Regions from separate parts of the Staphylococcus lloydii genome, predicted to be linked through region 1. Evidence: riboswitches for the same ligand, from Rfam matches in the RefSeq annotation. Region 1 holds a riboswitch; each other region holds the start of a gene.
What was found. A riboswitch is a leader RNA that binds a small molecule or an ion and turns the genes downstream of it on or off. The one in region 1 is predicted to bind thiamine pyrophosphate.

Region 1 (5,673 bases):
ATATAGACGTATATTCAAATACCGCTTCAATTGCTTTCAATATTAAATATCTAAATTTGTAAATTCCTTTTGAATACCATTGAATTAAAAGATGACCGTTATAATTATCAATAGTTAAACCACCAACGCCATCACCTTCACTATTAAACAATCTAAATGCAGAAGTACCATCTAAATTATAAAAATAAGTCCTTTCTTCGTTTGCAATGTGAAATAAACGTTCAAAGTAAGACGCATTTATCTCTTCTTCTTTATCATAACTTAGTACCCAACCTATACCTTTATGTTGTCTACCAACATAACACGTTGCAATATACTCCTCTTTATTTGTCACTAAATAAAATAAATCCCCTTCTTTTAAATGGTCATGTGCGTATATATCGTCTTCTTCAATTAATGGATATTGATTATTATATTTAGTTTCTTTTCCTCTATTTAAAGTGGCTGTTTTCATAATTTGCCGACCTTTCTTTATATATAGTTTATAGCGCTTTTTATTTTAACATGTTGTTTACACTGTAGCACATCACAAATGTGAATATTTAATCTCTTAATTTCTACTAAAATGTAGCGTTTGTAACAACTTATAAACTTTAAAACACAAAAAAATACAACTTAATGGCCTCAATTACAAAACCATTAAGTTGCATTAATCTAATTATTTTAATGTCTTAGTTTGATTACAAATGAAACGATAACCGCAATTAACATGATAAATAGAATTGGCGTAATGAAAATAGATAACAACAATCCGTGAACCATGATATTTACAAATTCTGTAAGTAATTTAAAGAACAGCAAACTAATCATAAATAGCTGTAAATAATAAAATTTATCGCGTAAGAAATTAGTGAGTGTAGTTAAAATGTAAATAATAATTACAAACATTAATAATAGTAGTGTCACCCATTCAATCACATATTGTGTTTGAGAAATTTCCCATTCACCTGATACGAATAAACTATTTCTATTATTAAATTCAATCAATGTAAAGAATAATAGAACCGCACCACAAAATAATTCAACGTATGCAGTCTTCAACCATTTAGGCTTCTTCATCCAATTTGGTACGTCATCTTCTTGAATATCTATAATTTCTTTCCATTTGTTAATAAATTTATCTTTCTTATCACGCAATTTCTGTAAGTCAACACTTCTACGTGTTTTACGCGTAAATTCAGTTGTTCTATCTTGTAAGTTTTTCCAATGTTCTTTTGTTTGATTTGTCATAGAATCTTTACTCATGCGAGAAAGTTCTGGCTCTTCTTCACCTAATTCTTGTTTAGTAAGTGGAAGTGATCTTCTTAAAAACAAGAAATTCCATATAGACATTTGTCCTAATATCCACATGATTAAAAAGAATGTATTAATACTTAAGATATCTATTGGTAAAATTTCATCGCTGTCTATACGACTGTATAGTACAATTTGCGTCAATAGATAAACAATGCCATAACTAAAAATTATCCATAGATAGTGATACTTGCGATGATTAGGATTCAATTCGTCTTTATAAACGATATATCCTATATGAATAGCGAATGGCACTATAAATAATACCGCAAAGAAGCTATAAATTTGTGTCATTAAAATGATTGTTATTAGGAAGTATAAAATTCCTACTACTAAGAAGAATATGGAAATATCATAATCATATTTAGTCGTACGATATAATGTAAAACCTAAATAAATAACTAAAGCACCAAATAGAATTATTATAATGGCACTAACAACTGGGAAACTACCTATATAATTACTCGTCACCCTAATAATTTCACCGAAAAATGCATTAATAAAGTCCCAAACATTATGAATATGTAATTCTATCTTATCTTTACCATTAAGTTTATTAATTAATGATAGATTAAGTAATATAATGACACTTATCAAAATCGACACTATACCAATTACATAGCTATATAATATTTCGGCGTGTTTTTTCAAAAACGACATACCATTCACCTCAAAGTTATTATAAACGAACTTAAGAATCTTGTCTTTAATTAAACCGATAAATAAGTCTATAGTATGATATAAAATACACACACATTAAACTTTCCACAGTTTGTTTTATTTTAAACAAACTTCAATTAGTTAAGAATACCTTATTTATACGATTTCTTGCAATAGTAATATAATTAATTTGTTTTAAATCTTGTGAACGAGGTAAACACATCTGTATAACAACTTTATATAGTAAAACGCTAAAATAAGGAGTGGTTACCTATGAGTAAAGAAGAAATGCACAAAGACGCAGCTGAACAAGCTAAAAATGCTGAAAATGAACTAAAAGATAAAAAAGAAAATGGTTCTGATAATCACGAAGAAACAAAGAAAAACGTTCAAGATTTATTTGAATAAGGATGTAAGATGTCAAATTTCTACTTACAGTCTTGACAAACTATATTAAAAGGCATACATTAAGGTTAAATTAAAACTTAATATACGCACTAGGGGTGTTTTGTAACTGAGATGAGGATTGCCTCAAACCCTTTGAACCTGATCTAGATGAGACTAGCGTAGGAAAGTGTACAATTATAATTATTAATTCATTAATTTTTTTGTATAATTATGCCTATAATTACGCACAACTTCTAGAGAGGTTGTGCGTTTTTTTATGGAGGAATGTTACATGTCAAAAGGTTTAAAACTATCAGAAATACTAGTCACAATACTTATTGCTATCGTTTTTGCAATTATCTATAATATTTGGAATTTCGTGTATAAAGCATTTCAAGTATCTGGACTTCATATAGAAGAAATTACTTATGGCGCTTGGTTTATGGCAGCTGTAGTGGCCTACCTTATTATTCCCAAAGCAGGTATTGCCTTATTAGCCGAATTTGCTGCCGGTGCTGGTGAAACTATTATTATGGGTCGTTTCGATATCGCTACAATGATTTACGCTTTCGTTCAAGGTTTAGCCTGTGAAATTATATTTGCAATTTTTAGATATAAATCCCGAAAAGCTATCGTCGCAATTTTAGCAGGGTTATTAACTGCTATCTCAACGTTACCGTTAGACTTTGCTTATGGTTACTTAGCATCGCTAACAAGTTGGAACTTAACACTTTACATTGTTTTTCGTTTGTTAGGCGGTATATTAGTTGCTGGCCTACTCTCTTACTATATAGTTAAGGCACTCGATCAAACAGGTGTTACGAGATTATTTAGACCCTCATCAAAAGAAGATTACGATAATTTATAAGGAGCGTTGTATGTGTTAGTAGCAAAAAATTTACGCCTAAAATACCCAAACGCCAATAAAAAGATTTTTGATGGGTTGGATATTACAATTAAAGAACAAGAAAAAGTCCTATTACTAGGACCCTCAGGGTCAGGTAAGAGTACTTTGTTAAATGTACTTAGCGGCATAGTACCTGAATTGATAGAACTACCATTAAAATATGATCAATTAGATAGAGATGTAAATAGTGGTGTTATTTTTCAAGACCCTGATACACAATTTTGTATGCCAAAAGTCTATGAAGAACTCGCTTTTATTTTAGAAAATAGACAAGTACCGAGAGAACAAATGGATGAAGAGATATCGAAAGCCTTGCAATCTGTTGGTTTGTCTGTAAATAAAGACCAATATGTAAACCAATTAAGTGGTGGTATGAAACAAAAATTGGCAATTGCAGAAACGTTGTTACAAAATGCCAACACATTATTTCTAGACGAACCTACTGCAATGTTAGACGTTGAAGCGACAGAAGCGCTTTGGTCAAAAATTAAGTCATTGTGGACTAATCAAACCGTACTCATTGTCGAACATAAAGTAGCTCATATTTGGGAACACATTGATAGAGTCATTTTATTCGATTATGACGGCAATATTATTGCAGATGAACAACCGCAATCAATATTAACTAACTATGAACATCTACTAACCGAATATGGAGTTTGGCATCCTAAAGCCTGGGATTATGCACCTCAACCTATCAAACAACATACAGTAGAAAAGACAGACTACCAACTTCGGCTCGAGCAATGCACGATAAAAAGAGACAAACGCGCGTTGATTAAAATCAATGAATTAACGATAAATCAAGGTGAATGGATTACAATTACTGGGGCTAACGGAAGTGGGAAAACATCTTTATTAGAATCTTTAATGCAACTTATTCAATATGAAGGAACTATGTATTTTAACAATAAAATTATCCGTAAGATAAAAGATATTGCACACCATGCCTTTTTAGTTTATCAAAATCCTGAATTACAATTTATCACTAACTCTGTTTATGATGAAATATATGTACAATATTCAAACTATAGCGATACTGAAGCGCAGCAGAAAACAGAAGCAATGTTACACGAGCTGAATTTAACTGAAGTTAAACATCAACACCCTTTTGAACTTTCTGTAGGACAAAAAAGACGTTTAAGCGTTGCTACCGCATTAAGTTCTGAGGCTGAAATCATCTTATTAGATGAACCTACTTTCGGTTTAGATAGCCATAATACATTTAATCTTATCAAATTGTTTCAAGAACGTATTAACAAAGGACAAACTATCGTTATGGTTACGCATGATTCTGAAATTATAAAACGCTATTCTACACGAAGAATACACGTAGAAAATAAACAACTCGTAGAAATGTTAGGTGAAGCACATGTTTGATTTATGGAAAACACGATACACCTTCTTAGATGATGTTAATATTATTACGAAATTGGCACTATCAGTATTATTATTTTTCTTAGTAATATTAATTCACCAATTTGATTTAATGATTTACTTGGCGTTACTTACGGTTTTATTTTTATTGATTTTTAGTGGTATCAAATTAAGAGTCACATTTATATTTATACTCTTCACAATGCTATTCAGTATAGTGTCGGCACTATTTATGATTTTTTATGGTAATGGTACGCATATGTTATTTAAACTCGGCTTCATTCAAATTTCTATAGAAAGCTTAATTAGAGGACTACATCTTTCGTTAAGAACGATGACCGTCTCATTCTTTGGTTTGTTAGTCGTATTCTCTTCGCAAATCGTGATGATTTTTTATAGTTTAATGCAGCACTTAAAAGTTAAGCCCAAGTTCGCATATGCTTTTATGGCAGCAGTAAGAATGGTGCCTCTTATGTTAAGTTCATTTGTACAATTGAGAAGAACGTTAAAAATGCGTTATCAAATGATACCTTCAAAAAACTACAAAGGATTAAATCGTTTTAAACATTTATTAATTCCTATGCTAAGTCAAAATATTAGAAAAGCACATCAACTTTCAGTAGCTATGGAGAAAAAAGGCTTTAAAGATGGTCCACGTACGTATTATTATTATGTTCCATTTTCATATAAGGATATTATTTTAATCGTCGTGATGATTGTGTTAGTAGCTTTAGCCTTTGTATTGGCACACTTCATACCTATTACTAGCATTGATGACGTAAGAGTTAATAATATTTATTAATGCCTCATATAAATAGCAAAAACGTCAATTTCTATCTTAATCAGATAAAAATTGACGTTTATTTTTACTTTATTTTATCGCTTTATTGCTTATATCATTTCTATAGTATAAAGCATCACTTTCAATGTTTCTTACAAGATTGTATGCTTGCTGCTTCGCTTTTTCGATATTTTCACCTTGTCCTACAGCTAATATAACTCTCCCACCGCTTGTTACATAATCATCATTTTGTAGCGTAAGGCCACTT
Region 2 (5,673 bases), 1.2 Mb from region 1:
ACACATTGCTTCGATTTGACTAGTCTGACTCTTATTTAATACTTCATAATCGCCTTCTTTACATACATGACATTGGTCGTTTTTTAAGCTATCAATATTTATTGCTTGGTGTTTTAAATCAAACGTATCAATAGTAATTAACTTTCTTGAAAATCCTTCACCAGCGACATAACGCATTAATTCTGACACTTGTATACTAACGACTTGATTGATTACCGGTGGTAAGACGCCGTTGATGGCGCAACTTTCACCCGTACTGGGTATTGCTTGTAATAAACATTTTAAGCACGGCCCTTTATAATCGATAGCATACACAGTACCTTTGCTACCTACCGCTGCACCATAAATCCAAGGGATTTGTAATTTATGACAAGCTTCATTGATAAGGTATCTAATTTCAAAGTGATCCATGCCATCCATCACAATATCTGGATGGTGGTCACTTAATATTTTTTCAATATTTGTGGCAGTCAGTTCTTCATATAAAGTATTAATTTTTGTTGACGCATTAATTTTGTTTAATTTACTTTTTAATGCTTCAACTTTTGGTAACATTTGTTTGGCATCGTCTTCATCATACAATGCTTGTCTGTGTAAATTACTTAATTCTACAATATCCATATCAATAATAGATATTTCATGTACACCCATTCTCGTTAACATCTCTGCGATGTTACTTCCAAGCGCACCAGCTCCTAATATCATGACATGCATGGTCTGCAAGCAGTGTTGACCTTGTTCGCCAAAACGTTGATAACGCGTTTGACGATTATAACGATTTGTCATAAGAAGCCAATGCCTTCTACAGGGCTTGAAGCTTGTGCAGTATATTTAACTGGTATTCTCCCCGCTTCATAACTTAATCTACCAGCTTGGATGCCTAACTTCATAGCTTCGGCCATTTTAACAGGGTCTTGCGCACTTGAAATAGCTGTATTTAATAAGATGCCATCCGCACCCAGTTCCATCGCATGACATGCGTCTTTAGGAGAACCAATGCCCGCATCAACAATCACTGGGACGTCTACTTTCTCGATAATATAGCGTAGATTTAATGGGTTATTGATACCTCTACCCGTACCAATCGGTGATGCAAGTGGCATAACGGCATGTACGCCTAATTCTACAAGACGCTTCGCCAATACGACATCGTTAGAAACGTATGGACATACTGTGTAACCTTTTTCTAATAACACTTTACATGCTTCATACGTAGCTAACGGGTCAGGTAATAACGTTTCATCATCACCGATTACTTCTACTTTAATCATGTCACAAACGCCGGCATGATTAGCTATTTCCGCAATTCTAATTGCTTCTTCTGCCGTTTTGGCACCAGCTGTATTAGGGAAAGTAATATAATCTTGTAAATTTATATTTGCTAACGGATTAGGTAAATTTTTGTCGTATAAATTCATTCTTCTGACCGCAAAAGTTAATACCGAAGTTTCTGCAGCATTAATTGCCTTTGTTTGTATTGTTTCATTTTCAAATTTCCCAGTACCTAGTAATAATCTAGAATTTATTTCGAATTGTCCAATTTTAAACATATTAACCGCCTCCAACGAATTCTAATAGCTCTAATTTGTCATTTGCCGAAACAACTTGCGATGCAAATGTGTCTTGCTTGATTAACTTACTATTATGTTCAACAATGACGCGCTGTTCATCTATTTCTAGTTGCTGCAATACTTCTAATAACGTTAATTGTTCGCCAAATTTAAATGTGTCGCCGTTAATCATGACTTCCATTTAACACACATCCTTCTACAGTAAAATCATTTAGTATTTGTGGTTTCGTATCTGTAACAATCCATTTACTCATCAGTTCACCTACAATTGGTGATAATAGAATACCGTTTCGATAATGGCCAGTAATGACAAATAATCCTTTTTCAATTTCGTCCATAATCGGAATTTCATTGCCAATATGCGGACGAACGCCTGACCACTGCTTCAGTTTACGTGCATACTTCAGTTGAGGTATATGTCGCGTAGCACTTTCCATTAACCAATCTACACCACTTTGCGATACACCCACTGAATAGTCATCAAAATGACTTGTAGCGCCAATAAGCACTCTATTTTTATTTTTCGGTACTAAATAGCAACCATTCGTCATAAATATTGTTGACTGCAAATCTAAATCTTCTTGTTCCATCAATATGACTTCACCCTTAACGCCAGTTAATTGGCGTTCTTTTAATTGTGCTTGCAATAATTTATGACTCCACGCTCCACCTGCAACGACAACTTTCGGAGCGTAATAATCACCCTTATTTGTAATGACTTTATACATTCCTTTATCTTTTGTAATGGCTGTCACTTCTGTATGTCGTATACGTTCAACGTTGTTCTGTTCTAACGATTTATACAATGCTTTCGTATATTTATTTGCGTTTATTTGATGATCATTTGGAATATATAATGCCATGATGTCTTCAATATTTAGATTATTACTCGTTAAGCGATGCGCTTCTTGTTGTTCTAATAGTCTTACATTAGGATTAACATTTGCTAGAAAATTATATTGTGCTATCACTTTGTCATTGTCTTTAGGTTCATATGCTAATTTGATTAATCCTGTTTCTTTATATTCAATATCACTTCCAACTTCCGATAGAAGTTGTTCATTCAAGTGTTTAAAATACTGCTGAGATTTCAAAGCCAAACGATAAGTCGGACTATCGTTAGAAAACTCATTTTGTGCGCCTAACATCCCTCCCGCCTTATAAGAAGCATGCATACCGTCTATATCTCTATCAATGATGCCGATATTCAACTGATTATGCTTTAAATTACGTGCGACAGACATGCCCATGACGCCAGAACCGATAATGAGTACATCAAACATAATTTGACCACTCCTCTGTAAATTTTCGTAAAGTTTGGTTATCACTGTCATAAAATAATGAAATGCCAGCAACCCCAGCAAAACCTGCCGGCAATTGTGATAAAGTACGTCTATTCACCCCACCTAGTGCAATAACTTTAATTTCTTTGCTCAGCACTTGCCTAATTTCGCGTTGCGACCTTGGTTCTTGATTCGGTTTGGATGACGTACGGAAAACATGACCAAACAATACATAATCACAATGCTGTTGTTGTGCATAAATAACACTTTCTTCACTGTGAGTAGACATACTTACTATCGCTTGAGGATGTTGAGTTTTAAAATTTTTTAGGGCGCTATGATATTCACTGAAATGAATAGAAGTCATAGCACAAGCAATAAATACGTCTACATTGCTATGCACAGTTAATTTGTCTTTACTAATACCGTGTTTAATGGCTCTTGTTATCCAATCAATAAGCTGAGGCGTTGTCATTGGGGTGCGTATAATTAAGTGATCATAATATTCTAAAATAGCTTTGTAATGTTCAATATCTAGTTGATTCAATATTTTGTATGGTGTGATAGCTACAAACAACGGGTTTCACCTCTATATAAATAAAAAAACGTTATTTTTCTGGATAGAAAAATAACGTTTATACTCAAATATAAAAATCGTCTAAGTAACGCCACTTTCCTACGCCAGTATGAACTGGATCAGGTTCCGGGAATTTCGAAATGACGATTTCGATCTCAGCCTTTTGTAAAGGCACTTCCAGTGGTCTATATAAAATTGTTAATGTTTGGTTTGTGAAAATCAATGAATCAATAATGTTAATGTAACTCAAGTTTTTAGAAATTGCAAACTACTTTGTAAATTAATTATGCGTGCTTTGTTTAGTTAACTCAACTAACTTTTTAGTAAGAGGCTGCGTTTGATTATAAACTGCTTTATATACTTCAAAGTAGCTTTGGTAAGCTACATGCCGCTCTTTATTTGGCTCAAAGACTTGTTCTTTATGGATAAATTGTTCCACACATGCGCCGATGTCTTCGTACCATTTCAAACCCGTAGCAGCTATCATTGCTGCACCCATAGATGGTCCTTCTTCATGTTTTAATTTATATACTTTTGCATTAAATATATCCGCTTGCAATTGTAACCAAAATTCACTTTTCGCACCGCCGCCAATAGCTACAACTTCATTTATCTGCTTACCTTGCGTGCGCAAATATGCTATGGACTCGTATAATGAGTAAGTAACTCCTTCTACAACTGCACGAGCCATATCACCAAGTGAATGCATGCCACTTAATCCAATAAAACTACCTCGAATATTAGCATCTCCATGTGGCGTACGTTCACCCGCTAGATAAGGTGCAAAAATCAGTCCTTGTGCACCAATTTTAGATTGTTCGGCATATGACATAAGTTCATCAAATGAGTCGTTTTGTGCACACTGATTTTTAAACCAATTCAAACTATAGCCAGCCGAGAGCGTCACACCCATAGCATAAGATAAATTATTCACAGCATGCTTAAACATATGAATATTATTACCATATTCGGCATCTTGCTTTGATTCACAGGACAATATTACACCTGATGTTCCAATGCTACATAGCGATTGATTAGGTTCAATGACGCCTGCCCCAATTGCGCCACAAGCATTATCACCACCACCTGCAAATACTGCAACTTTATTTGAAATGCCTAGCTTTTCAGCAATCGACTGTTTCAAAAATCCTACTTGCGTATCCGAAGTAACCAGTGGTGGATAAATATTCGTAATACCAAATTGTCTACCTACATCTTCTGACCATTCATTTGTCGATGGATCTAATAACAACGTACTCGACGCATCGGACAATTCCATATTGATCGCACCTGTTAATTTGAAACGCACGTAGTCTTTAGGCAATAAAAATACTTTCGTCTTAGACCAATGGGCTGGTTCGTGTTGCTTTAGCCACATCAATTTAGTCAACGTAAACCCTTCTAACACTGGATTACCCAACACAATTTCACCTAGTCGGGATTTAATCATTTCGCATTGGGCGGTAGAACGTGTATCGTTCCACAATATTGCTGGTCTAATCACTTTGTATTCATTGTCCAATACAATTAAACCATGCATTTGACCAGAAAATGATATGCCGTTTATTTCAAAATCAGAGTGATTTTGTTTCAAATTATTTATAACGTTGTTCATCGTTTCAATCGTTACTGAAACCCATTCATCGGGATTTTGTTCACTATAACCAGGATAAGCATGTTGAATTGTTAACGGCGAACTCGCAGAAGCAATTATCTTACCTCTGTCATTAACTGCTAAGGACTTGATTGAGCTCGTCCCAACATCAATGCCTAATACTAATCTTTCCACATTAATTTTTCCTTTCTCAACTCAACACCTTAAATCCATTAATACATCATTAACATATTTTTGACAAGCCCTTTCTTTTACTAATTAAATACATTGTTTTACAACTTGATATCGTTTGTATTTTGGCCATCGGCTAAGACTACTGGACGTCTAAAAACCTGTATTAACAATATTTCAGACAATTGTTTTAACACATCCTATGCACTCTCTTTATATTTCAAAATGGCCAATTCACTCTAATAAAAGTTAACTAATAATATTAAATATGAAAACAAATTTAATTCATTATCAAAACGCTTTGCTTATCAAATTAATTAGAGAGGTGTATACTTTGTATAGTTTGTCAAAGGAGTGGTATAACATGAGTACATTTTCTAACGAAGAAAAAGTACAGATTTTATCAGATATTGTGGAAATTAACACAGTTAATGATAATGAACTTGAGGTTTGTAA
Region 3 (5,673 bases), 890 kb from region 1:
AGCATTAGCACAAACTGGTGCCGTTGCAATGCTAAATAATGAAGAAAATAAAGGTAAACTTGCGCTTTTTGCTGGTATTGATAAATGCCGTTTTAAACGTCAAGTTGTACCAGGTGATACATTAACTTTAGAAGTAGAAATTACTAAAATTAAAGGCCCTATTGGTAAAGGTAGTGCCAAAGCAACTGTAGATGGACAAGTAGCTTGTAGTTGTGAATTAACATTTGCCTTACAAGATGCTAAATAATAATAAAAAGAGCTTAACTTTTCATAAGTTAAGCTCTTTTTATTTAGTGTTTATCTGGCTTTTCATCTTTTAGACGAGGTTTAGATTGCATTAATCTATTGAAAGAGGTTTTTAATTCGTCTCCCGATAATCCTTCATCTACGAGTTGTTCTAATAAACTTTCGGCATATACTTGTCTTAAAGTATAAATATGACATTCAAAAACGACCGAAATTGATCCATTTAATTTCGTGATGTGTTTAATCGTCGCATCAAATAAAGCTGGGTCATTTGATGGGCGCGTAATGACCACACGAATATCTAATAATGTTTCATTATCCATATATGATTGCATAGTGTCATAATGATAATCTGGAATGACAAGTTCTAACAGCCACCCCGTACCGCTACTTTCTTTATTAATAATGACACCATCTTCCAATTCATATTCAGTTACACCGCCGTTTTCTGAAACGATTTGGAATCTAACAGCTTTAAATGTTTTCATTGCCTCACATCCATTAAAGAAATTTAACTTTTACAATAAATAAGATTATGATGCCATTATAACGTAAATTCAATTTGATAAGCCAATTTTTATAAAATATAGCAAACAATTTTTCCTAGTATTATAATAAACTGGCTTTTGACGCTATTAAGTAACCCAATTATGATATAGCTAACAAGGAGGTGAACTATGATAAATAATATAGTTGTCGTCGGACGACTAACTAAAGATCCACAACTTTTTAGCAAGGACGAAACAGACTACGTTTCATTATGTCTCGCAATAGATAGACCTTATAAGCGCAATGATCAACAGCAAAATTGTGATTTTTTATTTTGTAAGGCTTTTGGAAACAATGCTAAAAATATCTATCGTTACTTATTAAAAGGGGCACTTGTAGGTGTAACTGGCCATATGCGATCTTCTAAATATGAAAAAGAAGGGCAAATGCATTATGTTACTGAAATCATCATTGATACAATCAAATTTATGTCTCCTAAAGTAAAACAACAGCATAACCAAATTATTGAACCATGTAATCAAGACGCTACTGATTTAACATTCTCCTTGAATTAATCTATATAACTGAAATGATTTATCCTCAATTTCAATCACATTAATAAACTAACCACCATTTTTTATCAACCATCATACCAAACTTATCAATCCTATTATAATTATACTTGTTAAAGGCTATTGCATATGTCTAATTATACATATAGCAATAGCTTTTTTGGTTTTATATATGGATAATTTAGTCTTAAATTTAAACAGAAAAATCAGATTTATTACATATGTATTACAAGAAAAACAGAAGTTGATAAATTTTCAAAACTGGCATGAAAGTATAAATTAATTTCAAAAGGTTTTACTTGGCCTTTATTTAATGTAATTACGTTGTAAAAAAATGCCGATTTTTTTTATTTCACTGTAACCTACAGTCTTTTTACAGATGTTACATTGGTAATTGCAAATTGATGATAAAACTAATTACCTTATAGGAGGATTTTTTAAATTATGAAAAAAACATTACTAACTTCAACTATAGCAGTAGGATTAGGCGTAACAGGATTAGCAACTGGACATCATGCAGATGCAGCAGAAACAACTGGAGCTAACCATGCGCACTTAGCAAACTTAGCACAAAATAACCCTTCTGAATTAAATGCAAAACCAGTTCAAGAAGGTTCATATAACATTAACTTTGATCAAAACAATACTAACTATCATTTTTCTTCAAATGGCCAAAGCTGGTCTTGGAGTTATAACGGTTATGGTAATCAAGCAGCTAATACTCAACAAGAACAACCACAACAAAGTGAACAAGCTCAACCACAACAACAAACACAACAAACTCAAGAGCAACCTAAACAACAAGAGCAAACTCAACAAAGTGCTCAAACTCAAGAACAACCTAAACAACAACAAGCACCACAAACTGAACAAACTCAACAACCACAACAAGAATCTACTTCAAGCTCAAATGAATCAAGTTCAAGTGATGACAGCGGTTCTTCAGTAAACGTTAACGGTCACTTAAAACAAATCGCACAACGTGAATCAGGTGGCGACATCCACGCTACAAACCCATCAACTGGTGCATCAGGTAAATATCAATTCCTACAAACTACATGGGATTCAGTAGCACCTGAACAATATAAAGGTCAACCAGCTTCATCAGCTCCAGAATCAGTACAAGATAAAGCAGCAGTGAAATTATACAACACTGAAGGTGCTTCACAATGGGTTACTGCATAATTTAAGTATAAATTATGTAATGTAATATCCAATAAAAGTCCTGTCTATAAAAGACAGGGCTTTTTTTTCTTGCGCTTTTGCAAATTGCACGGGGATTTGTTATCTTTAATAAGAAAACATTATAGTAAAACTACTAGGGGAGCCTTTGGCTGAGATGATTTGATTCAGACCCTTACGACCTGATTTGGTTAGTACCAACGTAGGAAAGTAGTCTGCTGAGCTTGATTTATTAATTATGCCTAGTTAGTACTACATTCTTACGTGGAATGTAGTTTTTTTTATTAGGAGGAATTTTAACAATGACATTTTCACAAGATTTAAGAACAGCAGCAAAACCTATATTAGAAAATATATATAATGACAATTTCATTCAGCATATGCTTGCTGGTGATTTATCGGAAGAAGCAGCAAGATTTTATTTAAGAGCCGATGCATCTTACTTAAAAGAGTTTGCCAATATTTATGCGTTGCTTATTCCAAAAGTATCTACTTTAGAAGACGTAAAATTTTTGGTAGAACAAATACAATTTATCGTGGATGGTGAAGTTGAAGCGCATGAAATAATAGCTAATTATATAGGCGAAGATTACAATGACATTGTACAAGAGAAAGTATGGCCACCAAGCGGGGACCATTATATAAAACATATGTATTATAATGCGTTTAGTAAAGAAAATGCGGCACATACGATAGCGGCGATGGCGCCATGTCCATATGTTTATCAATATATCGCTCGCAAAGCTATAAAAGATGATGCTTTAAACAGAGATTGTGTTTTAGCTCAATGGTTCGATTTTTATAGCACAGAAATGGAAGAGCTCGTTAATGTTTTCGATAGATTATTAGATAAATTAACAGCTCATATTTCACAACAAGAGCGTGACGATATTAAAGAAAGCTATTTACAAAGTACAGTGCATGAACAAAACTTTTTCAATATGGCTTATATACAAGAATCATGGGATTTTGGAGGGAAATAATAATGAATAAACCGAAAATAGCATTAACAATTGCAGGAACTGACCCATCAGGTGGGGCTGGTGTTATGGCAGACTTAAAATCATTCCATGCATGTGGTGTATATGGCATGGCAGCTATAACAAGTATCGTGGCGCAAAATACAAAAGGCGTTCAACATATTCACAATTTGGATCCGCAATGGTTAGAAGAACAGTTAGAAAGTGTTTATGACGATGAATTACCGCATGCTTTAAAAACAGGTATGATTGCGTCTAAACCAATGATGGAATTAATCCAATCATATATATCTAAACACCCAGAAATTCCATACGTTATTGATCCAGTAATGCTTGCTAAAAGTGGGGATTCACTTATGGATGATGAAGGTAAAAAGAATTTAAAGTCTATTTTATTACCACTTGCTACAGTAGCTACGCCTAATATTCCTGAGGCGGAAGAAATTACAGGATTAACAATTAACAATGAAGCTGATGTATACAAGGCTGGTCATATTTTTATAAATGAAATAGGAAGTAAAGGCGTTGTGATTAAAGGTGGTCATGCAAATGATGACAAGCAAAATTCAACCGATTATTTATTTACAAAAGATGAAGTTTATAAATTTACTGAACCACGTTATGACACGCCACACACTCATGGTACAGGTTGTACTTTTTCCGCCGTCATTACTGCGGAATTAGCAAAAGGTAAATCAATACATGAAGCGGTCCAAAAAGCGAAGAAATTTATAGCTATGGCAATTCAATATACACCCGAAATAGGTAAAGGGCGTGGCCCAGTGAACCATTTTGCATATATGAAAAAGGAGGGCTTAGATGATGAATAATTTAGAAACGATTCGTCAACAAAATCCTTTAGTCGTATGTTACACGAATGATGTAGTGAAGAATTTTACTGCTAATGGATTATTAAGCTTAGGTGCTAGTCCTGCTATGAGTGAAGCACCAGAAGAAGCAGAAGATTTCTTTAAAGTGGCTTCAGCACTATTAATTAATATAGGCACACTTAATAAACTTCAAAGTGAAGATATGTTAAAAATCGCGCATATTGCTAATAATTCAGGTGTGCCAATCGTTTTTGATCCTGTAGCAGTAGGGGCTTCTCAATTTAGAAAATCCTTTTGCCATCAATTTTTATCAGAAGTAGATGTAACTGTTATTAAAGGAAATGCTTCAGAGATTTTATCTCTAATAGATGAAGATGCTACGATGAAGGGCACGGATAGTGCAGAAAACTTAGACGTCATTGATATTGCACGACGTGCACAGAAAAAATTTAACACGACAATAGCAATAACAGGCAAAGAAGATATTATTGCTCAAGAAGACAAAATTGTGAAATTATCTAATGGGTCACAATTGTTAACTAAAATAACAGGTGCTGGTTGCCTCTTAGGTGGTGTTATTGCTAGCTTTTTAAATCGTAGTTTAACGCCATCTATTGATAACGTCATTGAAGCTGTATCGATTTTTAATATTGCTGCTGAACAAGCAGAGAGTGAAACAGCATCAATAGGCCCTGGTTCATTTTTAACACGCTTTGTTGATAAGCTATATACGATTGAACACTCTGAATATATGCAGTTAAAACAATTAGAAGAGGTGTAAATAATGTTCCAACCAGATGATTTAAGGCTATACTTCATTTGTGGTACCCAAGATATAAGTAATGAACGTGACATAGTAGATGTAGTCAAAGCGGCTTTAGATGCAGGTATCACAATGTTCCAATTTAGGGAAAAAGGTAAGGGAACATTAATTGGTAAAGAAAAAGAATTACTTGCTATAAAATTAAAAGAATTATGTCGCTCCTATAATGTCCCATTTATAGTAAACGATGATGTTTCTCTAGCAATAGCAATTGATGCTGATGGTATTCATGTTGGACAAGACGATGAAAACGTGTCCCATTTTGCTCAGCAATTTCAACATAAAATAATTGGTTTAAGCGTAGGCAATATTGAAGAATATCAAAATTCTGATTTGGCTCATGTTGACTATATTGGGGTAGGGCCAATGTTTCCGACTTCTTCAAAAGATGACGCAAATGCGCCCGTTGGTCCTGAAATGATTTTAAAACTGCGAGAAAAATTACAAGATTTCCCAATGGTAGGCATTGGAGGTATTTCATTAGCCAACTATAAACAGGTTATGAAAGCTCAAGCCAATGGTGTATCAGTGATTTCAGCAATCGCACAAAG
Region 4 (5,673 bases), 1.1 Mb from region 1:
ACCTAGTTTTTCACGTGCGAAGGCATCTAATTTCTCTTCAAAATTGTCATCCGCTTCCGTTAAAACTACTGCAGCCGATACGGATTCGCCGTATTTAGGACTTGTATAGCCTACGACGACACATTGTGCGACTAATGGATGCTCTGATAATACCGCTTCAACTTCTGATGGTAGTACGTTTTCCCCTCCGGTAATAATCATCTCTTTCTTACGGTCAACAATATATACATCACCATCTTCATCAATTGTCGCCAGATCACCAGTTAAAAAGAAATTATCATGAAAACTTTTTGCCGTAGCTTCTGGCTTGTTCCAATAACCTGGCGTAACGTTTTTGCCACGTACGCCTAATTCACCAATTTCACCTGTCGCTACTTCGTTAAAATCATCATCAAAGATACGTACTTCAGTGAAAATGACAGGATTTCCGATTGATTTAGGCTTAAGTTTTGAATTGCTTACTGTATTTACAGAAACAATAGGCGCCTCAGTTAGACCATAACCATTAATAAGTGCAATATTCATATTTAATAATTTTGCCTGTACTGCTGGCAGTGGTGGAGAACCACCTTGTATTAAATAACGTACACTTTGGTAGCCTTCAGGATTAAAATTATCTGCCACAAGCATTGCATATAACATTGTTGGAATAAGTAACATATAGTCTGGTTTATATTCCATCATGAGATTATTGAGTTCTTCAGCGTTAAAATAGCGTTGCAACACAAGTGTGCCACCATTGAACAATGCTGGTAATGTTAAATCATTAAAACCAAATACGTGGAACAGTGGTAACGCGACTATTGAAACGTCTGTCGGATAAGTTGGTAGTGTATGGTTTAAATTTATGCCGTTACTTACAAAAGAATCATGCGAGAACATAACACCTTTTGGAACTCCAGTTGTACCACTTGTATATAATAGCGATGCTAAATCGTCCCCCTGTAATTCAACACTTTCAAATACATTATGATGAGAAGGATCTACGATATTATCGTATTCCTGAGAATTGATATCCATATATAATAGTGACTCATCTATTTTAGTTAGAGATGATAGATGTTTAGTCTCGTAAAAAATTTTTTTAACGCCCGAATCTTCTACGATGGTTGAAATTTCTTCTGGATTTAAACGCCAATTTATAGGTAGAAATACGGCGCCTAATTTTATAGAAGCGAATAATAAATCTAAAATCGCAACGTCATTTGGTCCGAAAATACCTATGACGTCACCGCGCTCTGTGCCTTGTTCACGTAAATGTGATGCCAAGTTTTCTGCACGGATATTTAATTGTTGGTATGTCCACTCAGTGCCTTTAGCTGGGTCAATAATTGCAGGTTTCTCTTCTTCAAATATAGCTCTTGTCTTAATCCAATCGAAATTCATAGTTTGTACCCCCTTGTAATCGGTTAACTATTGCTCCCTAACGTTTTGTGTAAATTACCCCAATGTTCTTGAAACATACTAGCATCCATTAAACCTATGTCGTCAGGAACAATAGGTTTAAATGACATATTCGCTAATATATCTCTTTCTATGTCTACACCTGGTGCGATTTCGATTAACTTCAAACCTGAATTTGTAAGTTGGAATACCGCGCGCTCAGTCACATAATAAACAGTCTGAGCTTTGGATAGTGCGTATTCGGCATTAAAATCTACGTTGCGTACTTCGTCTACAAATTTAGTAGCCTTACCATCTTCGTTGATTACTAATTTATTATGTACACAATCTAGTTGACCCCCGACAACTAATGAGCCAGAAAAAACAATGGTATCAACAGTTTGGCTTATGTCTATAAAGCCACCGCAGCCATTTAATTTATTGCCATAAGAAGAGACATTTACATTGCCATGTTGGTCTATTTCAGCAAAACTCAAATATGCAATGTCTAGCCCACCATTATAAATAAAATCCCATGTCATTTCGTGACGCATACGTGCACTTAAATTGTAGTGCATACTCAAATAGTCATTACTACCGATATAACCATCAAAGACGCCTGTATCGATATTGAGATGTACTAAATCACGTACACCTTCTTCAACTAATAAATTAGATAATTCATTGTTTATACCAAATCCAATGCTAACCATATCACCTTGTGTTAAAAATTGTGCTGCCCGTCGTAAGATGACTTTACGTGAACTCATTTTAATGTAGGGACCAGGCATATCTAATACTTTATAATGTCCAGACAATGCAGGGTCATAATAAGTTTGAACAACTTGTTTATGGTAACGTGGATTGTCGTTTACCATAACGTAGTCAACTAGGGCACTTGGTATAAATACATCTGTTGGTTTAAAGCTACCATCTTCAACAACAGCTTTAACTTGTACAATCACTTTGCCGTTGTTTCTATGTGCAGCTAGTGCAACACTATATGCTTCGCTAAGATGTGCTTCATGATCCATATAAATGTTACCTTGTCGATCTGCGTAAGTTCCTCGTAACAGGACTACATCAACTTCAGGAAATTGGTAGAGTAGGTATTCCTTACCATTTACTTTCGTTAATTGTACTAAGTCCTCACTCGTTCGAACATTTGCTTTGCCACCTGTATATCTAGGATCCACCGTTGTATGTAAGCCTATCGTTGTTATTGTACCTGGGTTGGCAAAAGTTTGATTACGATAATTCGTAGTCATAACGCCTTGGGGTAAAAAGTAGGCTTCTACTTCACTATTTTTTATTGCTGAGATTGTAGCGGGTGAAGCTATTATAATGCTTAATATTAAACGCTTTACCATTTTACGTTTAATAAATGCGTCTAAATCGACACCATCTCCAGCGTAGTCACTAATATCATTAGCAACCATTATTGTTAAATTATCTAATTGTTGCGTTTCGTCATAATAGTCAATCAGGTGTTTTAATATTTCTACTGGTAAATTACCTACTGACAATGCTGAAAGGGCAATGGTGTCATGACTTTTCACTAAAGTTTTTAGTTCTTTTGCTGTAATAATTTTCATTGCATAACATCACAAGTTCTCATAGGAAGACTGCCTCCTTTCGAATATGTAAGCCCTTACATAGAATATACCATAGTGTAAAAATGATGTAAAAGTTTTAATAGTTCATAATAATAAAAACTTATAATTTAAAGAGTTTTGTTTTAATAAAAGTATAAAAAATCAGTTATATTGTAAATTTATTGTTGTTGGAGGAGGTTTGAAGGAGGCAACTTGACATTATGTAATGAAGCACATACATTTAAAGTAATAATTAAATAACCACTAGGGGTGTCATTTTTGCACTGAGATGAGGATTTCCTCAAACCCTTTGAACCTGATCTAGTTGGAACTAGCGTAGGGAAGTGTGTTCGTCAAACTATAATTTAAGCGCTGACGCTTTATTATATATTAAGATGTATTTTTGACGCGGCTTCCATAATTGGAGGTCGCGTTTTTGTTGTTTTGACACTACATAGACACGTTCACGTGGCAATTTTTAATTATAAATCTAACTATAGGAGTGAAATATTATGTCGAAAGTAATTTTAGTGACGGGGAGTAGTAGAGGTTTAGGTGCAACGATTGTGAAAACATTAGTAGCACAAGGTCAGAAGGTAATTATTAATTACTGTCATAGTGAACAGGCGGCTCAAGATTTAGTAGATGAATTGGGTTCTGATAACGCAATTGCCATTCAAGGTGATGTGACGCAACGTGAAGCGGTAGATAAAATGATTGCACAAGGGACTAAAAATTTTGGGCGCATTGATGTGATAGTAAACAATGCATTAGTAGACTTTAAATTCGATCCTACTGCCCAACAATCATTTACAGAATTAGTATGGGAAGATTACCAGCAGCAAATAGACGGGACGTTAAAAGCTGCTTTTAATGTTACCCAAAGTGTCGTGCCTCAATTTAAAGAACGTCAGCAAGGTAGCATTATTAGTATAGGAACAAATCTATATCAAAACCCAGTCGTACCTTATCACCAATATACGACGGCAAAAGCTGGATTAATTGGTTTTACACGTAATATTGCGGCTGAATTAGGTCAATATGGTATTACAGCAAATGTGGTTTCAGGAGGATTATTAAAAACGACTGATGCAAGCGCTGCTACAACGCCAGAAGTGTTTGATATTATTGCGCAAACGACACCGTTACGCCAAGTGACGACACCGCAACATGTTGCGAATATGGTGGCCTTTTTAGCTTCAGATGATGCACGTGGTATCACTGGACAAAATTACACTGTCGACGGTGGCTTAACAATGAATTAAAACATAGTGATATAAAGGAGTATATTTTATGGATAAACGTCAACTTCATATTGGAGTGCTATTAATTGGTTGTGGCCATCACTCTGGGGCATGGTTAATGGAAGATTCTTCAGTTGAACGCATTGGTGATATAGCATATTATCAATCGTTAGCTCAACTTGCTGAAAGAGGTTATTTTGATGCGGTGTTTTTTGCGGATAATCAAGCATTACAAGTATCTGGTAATGATGATATGCCGTCATTTTGGTACGATCCTTTAATTAATTTAACAGCTATTTCTCAAGTGACGAAACATGTAGGTTTAGTCGCAACAATTTCAAGTAGTTTTGCTAATCCGTTTACAGCGGCAAGACAACTTTTAAGCTTAGAGCACATTACGAACGGTCGCGTTGGGTGGAACTTAGTCACTTCGATGACAGATTTAGAAGCAATGAATCATAGTATGACAAAATTGCCTAACCATTCAGAACGTTATGGTAAAGCAGATGAGTTTGCGCAAGTGATGAATAAACTGATGGTGTCATGGGACGTGGAGGCTTTAGGATATAATCGTACTACAGGAGAACTTATTGATGCACAACAAATCAAGCCGATTTCTCATTCGGGTAAGTATTATCATGTGCAAGGCCCATTAACGACACCTCAAAGTCCACAAGGCAAACCTGTGGCGATGCAAGCAGGTGCTTCGGAACAAGGTATTGCACTTGCAGCTAAATACGCAGATGCCGTATACTCAGTATCTTGGAATTTAACACAGGCGCGTAACTATCGACAAAAGTTAGATGTGCAATTAGAGAAAATGAATAGACATGATTACATTCAAGTATTTCCAGGTTTGGTGACTTACGTTGGAGATACTTATGAAGAAGCATTAGCTAAAAAAACATATTTAGATAAACATATGCCAATAGAAAAAGCATTGAAACAATTAAGTTTTTTCGTCCAACAAGATTGTTCGACATGGCCATTAGATGAACCGGTGCCAGAGTTACCTGCTTTAAATGAATTCGAAGGACCGATTGGCCGTTATGAAACGATATTAGCTATTATCGAAGAAAAGCAACCAACTGTACGTGAATTATTAGGTTATATAAGTGCGGGAGGCGGACATTTAACGTTAATAGGAACACCTGAACAAATCGTGGATGAGATGGAACATTGGCTGAATGATGGAGTGGCAGATGGATTTAATTTAATGCCACCTACATTACCTGGAAGTTTAGAAGATTTCGTAGAATATATTGTTCCTGAACTGCAGAAACGTGATCTTTATCGTCACAATTATACGACCACAACGTTGCGAGGTCATTTGTCGTTGGATAAGTGATCCAGAGCGTTGCGTCTACTTAATGCGCAGTGTTATAATATAGATAACAAAGATATCGACATCAATGCACCAATCCCCTCACTAATGGCGTAGTGAGGGGATT

Region 2: linked by a shared signal. The riboswitch ahead of ISP08_RS01920 (thiamine phosphate synthase) and the one ahead of ISP08_RS08625 (ECF transporter S component) in region 1 are both predicted to bind thiamine pyrophosphate.
Region 3: linked by a shared signal. The riboswitch ahead of tenA (thiaminase II) and the one ahead of ISP08_RS08625 (ECF transporter S component) in region 1 are both predicted to bind thiamine pyrophosphate.
Region 4: linked by a shared signal. The riboswitch ahead of ISP08_RS01520 (3-oxoacyl-ACP reductase) and the one ahead of ISP08_RS08625 (ECF transporter S component) in region 1 are both predicted to bind thiamine pyrophosphate.

The regions. Positions count from the first base shown of each region.
Region 1 covers NZ_CP064056.1:1,772,630-1,778,302, forward strand. The annotation lists gene ISP08_RS08610 (class I SAM-dependent rRNA methyltransferase) at 1-454, opposite strand, end outside; gene auxA (lipoteichoic acid stability factor AuxA) at 664-1,953, opposite strand; gene graF (glycopeptide resistance-associated protein GraF) at 2,227-2,361, shown strand; TPP riboswitch at 2,443-2,543, shown strand; gene ISP08_RS08625 (ECF transporter S component) at 2,633-3,208, shown strand; gene ISP08_RS08630 (ABC transporter ATP-binding protein) at 3,221-4,627, shown strand; gene ISP08_RS08635 (energy-coupling factor transporter transmembrane component T family protein) at 4,620-5,426, shown strand; gene purD (phosphoribosylamine--glycine ligase) at 5,496-5,673, opposite strand, start outside.
Region 2 covers NZ_CP064056.1:444,372-450,044, reverse strand. The annotation lists gene ISP08_RS01940 (ThiF family adenylyltransferase) at 1-786, opposite strand, end outside; gene ISP08_RS01935 (thiazole synthase) at 783-1,550, opposite strand; gene thiS (sulfur carrier protein ThiS) at 1,552-1,752, opposite strand; gene thiO (glycine oxidase ThiO) at 1,736-2,854, opposite strand; gene ISP08_RS01920 (thiamine phosphate synthase) at 2,847-3,431, opposite strand; TPP riboswitch at 3,511-3,620, opposite strand; gene xylB (xylulokinase) at 3,712-5,220, opposite strand; gene ISP08_RS01910 (ArgE/DapE family deacylase) at 5,582-5,673, shown strand, end outside.
Region 3 covers NZ_CP064056.1:878,020-883,692, forward strand. The annotation lists gene fabZ (3-hydroxyacyl-ACP dehydratase FabZ) at 1-247, shown strand, start outside; gene ISP08_RS04145 (YwpF-like family protein) at 291-734, opposite strand; gene ISP08_RS04150 (single-stranded DNA-binding protein) at 924-1,310, shown strand; gene ISP08_RS04155 (transglycosylase family protein) at 1,752-2,492, shown strand; TPP riboswitch at 2,618-2,715, shown strand; gene tenA (thiaminase II) at 2,792-3,472, shown strand; gene thiD (bifunctional hydroxymethylpyrimidine kinase/phosphomethylpyrimidine kinase) at 3,475-4,299, shown strand; gene thiM (hydroxyethylthiazole kinase) at 4,292-5,080, shown strand; gene thiE (thiamine phosphate synthase) at 5,084-5,673, shown strand, end outside.
Region 4 covers NZ_CP064056.1:344,794-350,466, forward strand. The annotation lists gene fadD (long-chain-fatty-acid--CoA ligase FadD) at 1-1,386, opposite strand, end outside; gene fadX (fatty acid degradation protein FadX) at 1,410-2,978, opposite strand; TPP riboswitch at 3,235-3,338, shown strand; gene ISP08_RS01520 (3-oxoacyl-ACP reductase) at 3,491-4,243, shown strand; gene ISP08_RS01525 (LLM class flavin-dependent oxidoreductase) at 4,272-5,570, shown strand.